One region of the Paenibacillus sp. FSL F4-0122 genome, then DNA from elsewhere that is predicted to be linked to it. Evidence: predicted binding sites of a transcription regulator. Region 1 holds the regulator's gene; the other holds the start of a gene.

Region 1 (4,794 bases):
ACGTTACTCCAATCTATGCTTTTTACCCTTCGACTAGTCCGGTTGATTTAGTGGCATCCTTAGAGAAGATTACAGAAATTCCAGGGGTTACCCAAGTATATGGCTCTCATAATACGCTGGGTTTAGATCCATCTATTTTACAAGAGGTCAAAAAGGCAGTTCGTGAGTTACGTGAGCAAAAAGTAGTGGCACATGGTACGGGTATTCACCAGTTTGATGGGTTTAGTGTGCAATTTTAGGTTCTTTCTATTTCGAAATCAAATGAGAGGTATGGCGATAACAACTTAATTATTCAGATACGATTGACCTGAAGAGTGCATGCAATTGTTGTACTTGGGAGTAAGCTTCCTTGTACTGGTTGTCGGATTGTTGAATAGGCAATAAACCCGGCAAGAAGGAAATACAATACACAGGCGTTTCTTTGCTGTTCATATATATTTTAAGCGTGAGTTCTTCTATCACATTAGCTTCTTCATCAGCTTCCTTAAGGACGTTAATATCTGCACTAGTTGCAGTTGTTTTGCTGTTTTGTTGTCTTTTGGAGACTTTTGAAAGGGTAAGTGCGTTAACCACAATCTCGGATCCCATTACATTATCGAAAGAGTATAGCTTTGCTACTGCTTTTTTGTTGTTCTTCGGATTTCTGGTGCCTATTGCTAATTTTTTATTAGGTTCGTTAAGTGCGATCAAGTGAGATTGATTGGGGGGAATGAATGTTTTGGTGAAAATGATGTTAAAGGATGCAGCCGCATTAACTAGCATAGAAATATCAGATGAAGTGGATAGCGTTTTCAATTTTATAATGGCGGCACTTAGAATTAAAACAACTCCTAAAATAGCAAATAAGTACACTAAGATAATCAGCATATAATCACCTCCCAGTTATCTCATTAGACTCAAATTGTTGCTTATTGAAAGATATGCCTGAATGATCCCCACTAGTATCTTTTAAAAGGGAAATTCGTGGAATTATAGGATCGGCTTCGGAATTAGCCCAAAAAAAGCACCCGGAGAAACCTGCCGATTCTGCAAATGGCGCAAAATTGGGGGTTGCTGCAAGGGTGCTTTTTAAGGTAAGTATGTAACCTATAGAAAATTGAAGGCAGTGATATGATCGGTATAAACAATCAGCTGTTTGTATTCGATCGGAGTCCCATAACTAGCATAAGGTCTTACAGTAACGTCATTGAGGACAACAAAGTTATAGCTGAAATTTTTATCAGGGTGTTCTGCTCCCAAATAAGATATGTATTCGTCTACTATTACATCATCCATCAAAGATTTTAAATCAAATACATCCTCTTTGTTGGAGACGGCTGGAGAGACGATTCCCTGAATGCTGCCAAAAGAGGTGAGCAAATTCACTTTTTTTCCACTAGCTTGTTCATCATTTAAAAGTAAACCGGACAGCTTACCCAGTGCATCGACTTTAAAATCGACGAGGGTTCTAATTTTTGAGTTATTCAAAACTAAACACATCCTTTTCAATTTGCAATCCTGTTAACAATATTCGACATATAATCACCAAACTCCTAGTATGCTAATGAAAAAATACTTACTTATGTAATGACCCCCATTCTGTATATGGTGATTTGGGGGCTGTGACGTCCTCAGCGAATTCAATTCCTTATCGTTACTCGTGTTCCTATAGGGACGATAGCTGCGAGTGTTAACACATCCTCGTTGTACATCCGGATACAGCCGTGGGATACCTCTTTCCCAATGGAGGAAGGATCATTCGTTCCATGAATCCCGTAGTGTGGTTTAGACAGTCCCATCCAAAAGGCACCAAAGGGACCGCCTGGATTGGGTTGTTTGTTAATAATCGTGAATTCTCCCACTGGGGATTGGGTTAACATCTTACCAATGCCGACAGGGAAACCTCTAATCACAATATCATTGTCCAGAAGATATAACATTCGTTGGGTCAGATCTACAATAATTCGGTAATTTGGCATTATGCACAACACTCCTTTCTAATTAGGATATGAGCAGAACGCCTAAACGGTTATTCATAGAAAATGCCCATTTTAGCGAACGAGAACAAATGTTCGTTAGTGGTTGAGAAAGCAAAATACACAGAAAAAAGGCTGTTCCGCATTTGCGGAACAGCCTTTTATGGTAGGAGTGCATACTTAGTGGATATCTCGAAACAATCCGATGACTCTTCCGAGAATAGTTACGCGATTAAGGCGAAGAGGCTCATAAGCTGGATTCTCCGGCTGAAGCCGTATATGATCACGTTCCTTGTAAAAGGTCTTAACGGTTGCTTCATCTTCTTCAGTCATGGCTACAACGATATCTCCGTTGTCCGCTGTTTGTTGTTGGCGAACAATTACATAATCACCATTCATAATGCCAGCATCCACCATACTATCACCCATAACTGACAGCATAAATACTTTGTTGTCACCTACATAGTGAGTAGGAAGTGGGAAGTAGTCCTCGATATTCTCTGTAGCAGTGATAGGTACCCCGGCGGTAACTTTACCTACGACAGGAATCCGTGAGATGGTCTGGGCGAATTGGTGAACATTCTCTGAATCCTCTTGGCCTAGTAATTCTATTGCACGTGGCTTCGTTGGATCTCGACGAATAAGTCCCTTCTTCTCAAGCCGGTCCAAATGACCGTGAACTGTGGAGCTGGAAGCAAGGCCAACAGCTTCTCCAATTTCCCGGACGGAAGGTGGATAACCCTTGCTGCGGACTTCGCTTCGTATAAATTCCAGGATCGCCAGCTGGCGACTTGAAATCTTTGACATTGGAATCAACCCCATATAGTAATGTTTGGGAAAATTATAACATAGAACTACCGTTCGCACAAACATAAGTTCTAACTATTATAAATATTAATCTGCTAGAGTTAAAAAATGGTAGACAAATGATAATAAAATGTACCACTTGAGTCTCTCGAAAAAAAGAGAACAATTGTTCTGAAATAGTATTGAACAAAACACATGTTCGTGTTATTATGAATTCGAAAGTAAGAACAAGTGTTTGGAGGATGATAATTATGCTAAAATACAGTACATATCGCAGCATCTACGATAAGGCCCCAGTGGTTGAATCTTTAGGACATAATGACGTTGCCCGTAATTCCGCTAAGGTGAAAGAGATAACGGAACGTTTGCTAGGAGGGATGATTTCGTTGTTCCGTCAGGACTTCTTTATTAAGTTAATATTGATTATCGTGCTAGTATTTTCTGGCCTAACAGTAGTGGGAAGTGTATTTGCAGGATCGACGACTATAATGAAGGAAGAGAAGCGGATTGTGGTTGAACGTGGAGATACACTATGGAGTATTGCCCTTAAGAATAAACCGGCTGATATGAAGACAGTTGTTTATATAGAAGGAATTAAACGTTCAAGTGGGATTAAGAGTAGTCAAATTAACGCTGGAGACATACTTACTTTACCTATTTATTAATTTTCTGAGAACATAATAGAATGACCAGTAGAGCTTGCAGGGAGTAGACCTTGACAAGCTCTTTTTCTCATGGCAGAGTTAGAATTAATTTATAGGGGGAGGGAAAGTATTGAATATTGATGAGTTGGTCGCGCGAATTAACGAATTGGCACGCAAACAGAAGAGCGTAGGCCTTAATCAAGAGGAAGTGGCGGAACGCGCCAAGCTTCGTGAAATTTACCTGGGGAATATCCGCAATAACTTCCGAGCACAATTAAATACTATTGAAGTAGTAGATAACGATGAGCATGAACAAGGTAACAAGGGGCTTTAACATTAGCTCGCTGTTCCTTTTCATAGATATTTCAGGATGACTAGGGGGAACGCACATGGCCCGTTCTTGGGAAAGAATGGTTCAACGCAACACACAGCAAATCAACAAGCAAAGAAAGAAACAAGGCAAGGATACGATTTATGCCTCTAAATCTCCTACCCAGAATGCCGAAGTCTTTAAAGGTCGCAACATTGCATTTCCGGTAGTGTTAGTGATACTTGGCACTATGTTTTGGGTAGTTGGTTCTATTGATCAGGCCAAAGGAAACGGCATGCTGGCTAATTGGTTGGGAGTAGTACTGTACTATTTGCTGGCAGCGCTATTGTTCTTCCGTCGTCCGTACTTGAAGGTGGAAAAAGCAAGACTGTCTACTATTAAATTCAATCGCGAACGCGGGCTTCCAGCTGCAGATATTGAGAAAATCACCCTTTCGCGTGGAGCTGTAGTCATTAAGCACAAAGGGAAACGTACGAAATGGATTTTCACAAGACTTATGAATCGCTATGATACTAATGCGATGAGTACACGATTAGAAGCATTTGCTAAAGCTCACAACATTGAAGTAGTTCACGAATAGAACTAGACCAGTTAAAGGGAGAGGGAGACCTGTAATGCCAATTTCTGCTGTACTATTTGACCTTGATGATACATTGCTGTGGGATGATCGGAGCGTCGAAGAAGCATTTCGTTCTGCTTGTGAAGCCGCCGGGGATACGATTGATCCACAAGAACTAGAAGTTGCAGTTCGTAAGGAAGCAAGTAGCTTGTATGAATCTTATGAGACGTTCCCATTTACAAAGATGATCGGAATTAATCCATATGAAGCACTCTGGGCTAACTTTACGGCAGGTGAACAGCCAGAATTCCGTCAATTGGAGCAGCTTGCACCGGTTTATCGTAAAGAGTCTTGGCGTCGCGGACTTGCAACCTTAGGGGTGGAAGACGAAGCACTAGCTGAGACCTTGGCAACTAAATTCGCAGCAGAGCGCAGAAAACGTCCATACATCTATGAAGAAACAATGCATGTACTGGAGCAGTTACGGGGTCAAGTGAA
Region 2 (4,794 bases), 270 kb from region 1:
TCTCACTGCTGTTGTTGAATAATTTCCCATTTCAATTTGTCAGTATTCCTGTAGACGATATTGCTATTTGGGCCGCAGCGCTGATCACTATTTATTCTGGAATTGATTATTTTGTGAAGAATAAGGATCTGCTACAGCTGCATAATGCGTAAGAATGTAAGCTGGACATACAAGGAAGGGTAATAGGTGAAGCACCTATTACCTTTTTTGAAATCTAAAAGCAGTGTACCTACATTATAACTAGGAGGCGAAAGCCAGGTATGAAAGCGGAGATTATTGCAGTAGGGACAGAGCTTTTGCTCGGTCAAATCGTGAATAGTAATGCCCAGTTTTTGTCTATAGAGCTAGCTGCCATCGGGATCGATGTATACTTTCAAACTGTTGTCGGTGATAACAGCAGCCGCCTGCAGCAAGCCATCGAGATCGCTCAGAGTCGGGCCGACGTTATTATCTTTACAGGCGGAATTGGCCCCACTGAGGATGATCTGACTAAAGACGCACTGGCTGCATCGCTAGGTAGAACGCTCCACATTGATCGTTTGGCGATGGATCATGTACAACGTTTCTTTGATGATCGTAAGATCGTTATGACCGAAAATAACCGCAAACAGGCACTTATAATTGAAGGAACTACACCGTTGCCGAATGAAATCGGTCTTGCGGTTGGGATTGCTTTTGAGCATGAGAAGAAACATTATATTGTGCTTCCAGGTCCACCTCGTGAGATGAAACCGATGTTCGTAGATAAAGCAGTACCGTGGCTACAGCAGCACGCCTTGACGAACGAAACACCGCTTTATTCAAAAATGCTCAAATTTGCCGGCATCGGAGAATCACTGCTGGAGGACAAGCTCATTGAGCTGATTCGCAGTCAGACTGATCCAACGATTGCTCCGTATGCCAAAGAGGGAGAGGTAACTGTTCGTATTTCGACAAAGGCCCCTTCTGAGCATGAAGCTACAAAAAAGCTGGAGATACTGGAACAACAAATCAAGGAGATTTTGCCGGAACATTTGTATGCGAACATTGATGTGCCGCTAGAGCAATTGATAGTGGATTGGATGGCGGATGCCGGCCTGACCTTAAGTGCGGCAGAGAGCTGCACCGGAGGTTTGCTGATGGAGAGTATAACAAATATTCCAGGCAGTGCTTCGATGTTTGCCGGCGGAATCGTCTGCTATTCAAATGACTTAAAGAAAAAGCTGCTGAATGTGCCAAGTGCTTATTTGGAGGGACCCAATGCCCCTGGAGCCGTAAGCCGAGAAGTTGCCGAGGTGTTGGCTGACCAAGTGAGAATGATTGCAGACAGCGATTTCGGCTTATCTGTTACAGGTGTAGCTGGACCGGGTTATTCTGAACGAAAGCCTGTTGGACTTGTATTTATCGGCTTGGCTGAACGGGGACGTAAGACAGAGGTTTATGAGCTTAATCTTAAAGGTACGCGGGAAAATATCCGCTTACGAACAGTTAAGGCTTTGCTGTATCGTCTCTGGCGGAGACTTGAGGAACGCAAGGTGGAGACACCTCTTGAGGGTTCAGACTTGTAATGGGAGATTAGCCCAGTTATAATAAACACATACGGAAGAACCGTGGCACTGAGATTTCTTTGCTGCGGTTTTTTGTATATTTGCAGAGATTTTGATCACGATGCTTTCTCATGATCATAAGTCGTTGATGTCCGGTGAAGTGGAGAATTTAATTAACTTCTATCTCCGGAGGGAGGCTTACAATAAAAGGGATAAATAACGCCCAAGACAAAAAAAACGAATGTATGTTCGAAAAAAAGCTTGGCAAGACCTTAAAAACACGTTATTATATTACTATAAACAGTGAAGGAAGTGGTCTGATTGTCAGATCGTCGTGCAGCGCTTGATATGGCGCTTCGTCAAATAGAAAAACAATTTGGTAAAGGTTCGGTAATGAAACTGGGAGAATCCACGCATATGCAAGTGGAAGTTGTACCTAGCGGATCTTTGGCACTTGATATTGCGTTAGGTATAGGCGGACTTCCAAAGGGACGTATTATTGAAGTATACGGACCGGAATCTTCAGGTAAAACAACAGTTGCTCTTCATGCTATTGCAGAAGTGCAAAGACAAGGCGGACAAGCTGCTTTTATCGATGCCGAGCATGCGCTTGATCCGAAATATGCACGTAACTTGGGCGTAAATATCGATGAATTGCTGCTTTCTCAGCCAGATACGGGTGAACAAGCGCTGGAAATCGCCGAAGCACTTGTTCGTAGTGGAGCCGTTGACATTATTGTCGTTGACTCCGTTGCTGCTTTGGTACCTAAGGCTGAAATTGAAGGCGATATGGGTGATTCCCACGTCGGACTGCAAGCTCGCTTGATGTCTCAAGCACTTCGTAAGCTTTCTGGTGCCATTAGCAAATCGAATACGATTGCTATCTTTATCAACCAGCTTCGTGAGAAGATCGGTGTTATGTTCGGTAACCCTGAGACAACTCCGGGTGGTCGTGCATTGAAATTCTACTCCTCTGTACGTTTAGATGTACGTCGCGTAGAGAGCATCAAGATGGGCAACGATGTGGTTGGTAACCGTACTAAGATCAAGATTGTGAAGAATAAAGTAGCCCCTCCATTTAAACAGGCTGATGTTGATATCATGTATGGTGAAGGGATTTCCAAAGAGGGAAGTCTTGTAGATATCGGTACTGAAATGGATATCGTGAATAAGAGTGGTGCATGGTATTCCTACGAAGGCGAGCGTCTCGGTCAAGGTCGTGAGAATGCTAAGCAGTTTTTGAAGGAACATCAGGATATTGCCCTTATTATTGAGAATAAGATCCGTGAAGCAAGTAATTTATCCACTATTGTTGCTGCGCCGAATAATGATGAGATTGTTGCAGAGCAAGAGGAAGAAGAAAAATTGCTCCTCGAAATCGAATAGTATATTAAACAATAGGACGCCCTGTGATTGATTGTTGCAGGGTGTCTTTTCTTAACAAGTATTGAAAGTAAGACGATAACTGATCTATTGCTATGAGGTGACAAACAACTATGGTAATACAACTGGATTTTGAAGCAGAAGAACAAGATGAGCAGGTGTTATCTGATTTTCCTGAAGGAGAACTCTTAGAGATCACTAAAGTAGAACGTCAAAAGAAATCTGACCACCGTTATATCATACATTTCGGAGCATATAACATGACTGTGCACGAGGACGTCATGATTAAATATCGAATGATTACTGGTAATTCTTTTATGAAGGCTGATTTGGAAGAAATTGTTGTAGCTGATGAGCGTCAACGAGCTTATGTGGAAGGCCTCCGTTATCTTGAACGTAAACCACGCACCGCTATGGAAATGACTCGCCGTTTACGCCAGAAGGAAATAGGAGAGACTATTATTGCGGAAGTGGTGCAGCGGCTGCAGCAGGAAAGATTTCTTGATGACCCTTTATATGCTAAGCAATGGGCGGAGCAACGAATAGCGAACCAGCGGAAAGGGAAGATGTGGATTCGACAAGAGCTACGTGAGAAGGGGATTGACAAAACCCTTATATCGGAAGCTTTGGAGAATATTACTCCTGAACAAGAGCTGGAGAGTGCACTCGAAACAGGGCGCAAGAAATGGAATCTCATCCGTGGAGACGCTTCAGATAAGCGAAGAAAGACTGGAGCCTTCCTTATGCGCCGTGGATTCTCGGGCGATATGGTTCGCCAAGTGATCAATACTTTACTTGCGGAAGACAATTATGAAGGTGAAGATGAGGAGTTTTACTAGAATCACTGATTCTCTTGACATTAATGCGTATATCGACTCTCTTGACAATGTCTTTTTATAAATAATAAAATATAACATGAATCGGCATAAAATTAGAATCCTTTTTCCTTCCCAAAAAGGAGACTGTTTTAAACGGTTCACGTACAACTCATATGAAATGTAATCGCCGGATAAGGCGGGCAGTGTGCATGTGCAGCATGTGCAGTATGGCAATCGGTTGTTTACCGGTTTTTTGTATGGTGATGAACGGATAGTTAAACAACTGCACAATTCCCAGGGATATACCTTGGAGAGGAACCAACGAGGAGGTGAACAGATGCTGGAATCATGGATCTGGGTCATTATCGTTCTCGTTGTAGCTGCAATATTCTTTGGGTTCGGTTATTTTATTCGTAAATCCCTTGCAGAAGCTAAAATCCAAAGCGCAGAAAGAGAAGCCGTTGTCATCGTTGAGAATGCGAAGAAGGACGCTGAGGCGCTGAAGAAAGAAACAGTATTGGAAGCTAAGGACGAAGTCCATAGAATCCGTACTGAAGCTGAGAAAGAAACTCGTGAACGTCGGAATGAAATCCAACGCCAAGAGAGACGTTTGCTGCAAAAGGAAGAATCTCTGGATAAAAAAATGGAATCGCTTGAAAGAAAAGAAGAACAAGTAGCTAACAAAGAGAAACGAATTGATGAAACCCAACAGCAAATTGATGTTATTTACAAAAACCAAGTCACTGAATTGGAACGTATCTCCAATTTAAGCATCGAAGATGCAAGAAGTATCATTCTTAGCAATGTTGAGCAAGAAGTTCGCCATGAAACGGCACAAATGATCAAAGAAATTGAACAGCAGGCGAAAGAAGAAGCGGATAAGAAATCCCGTGAAATCATTACACTCGCTATCCAACGCTGTGCAGCTGATCACGTGGCGGAAACAACGGTTTCAGTTGTTACGTTGCCGAATGAAGAGATGAAGGGTCGGATTATCGGTCGTGAAGGCCGTAATATTCGTGCGTTGGAAACTCTTACAGGTATCGACCTCATTATTGATGATACGC

What was found. The regulator LexA, encoded in region 1, represses DNA repair genes until DNA is damaged. The targets are predictions, from matches to a motif close to CGAACATATGTTCG.
Region 2: a site for LexA is predicted at 1,765-1,778, ahead of recA (recombinase RecA). Genes of this name have one in related genera too.

What each region holds. Positions count from the first base shown of each region.
Region 1 covers NZ_JBBODI010000001.1:5,510,847-5,515,640, forward strand. The annotation lists gene MHH49_RS24020 (MBL fold metallo-hydrolase) at 1-239, shown strand, start outside; gene MHH49_RS24025 (hypothetical protein) at 289-867, opposite strand; gene MHH49_RS24030 (hypothetical protein) at 1,087-1,467, opposite strand; gene MHH49_RS24035 (L,D-transpeptidase) at 1,620-1,958, opposite strand; gene lexA (transcriptional repressor LexA) at 2,136-2,762, opposite strand; gene MHH49_RS24045 (LysM peptidoglycan-binding domain-containing protein) at 3,014-3,427, shown strand; gene MHH49_RS24050 (DUF896 domain-containing protein) at 3,537-3,740, shown strand; gene MHH49_RS24055 (hypothetical protein) at 3,796-4,317, shown strand; gene MHH49_RS24060 (HAD family hydrolase) at 4,352-4,794, shown strand, end outside.
Region 2 covers NZ_JBBODI010000001.1:5,240,249-5,245,042, forward strand. The annotation lists gene pgsA (CDP-diacylglycerol--glycerol-3-phosphate 3-phosphatidyltransferase) at 1-152, shown strand, start outside; gene MHH49_RS22905 (competence/damage-inducible protein A) at 261-1,547, shown strand; gene recA (recombinase RecA) at 1,848-2,912, shown strand; gene MHH49_RS22915 (regulatory protein RecX) at 3,023-3,748, shown strand; gene rny (ribonuclease Y) at 4,065-4,794, shown strand, end outside.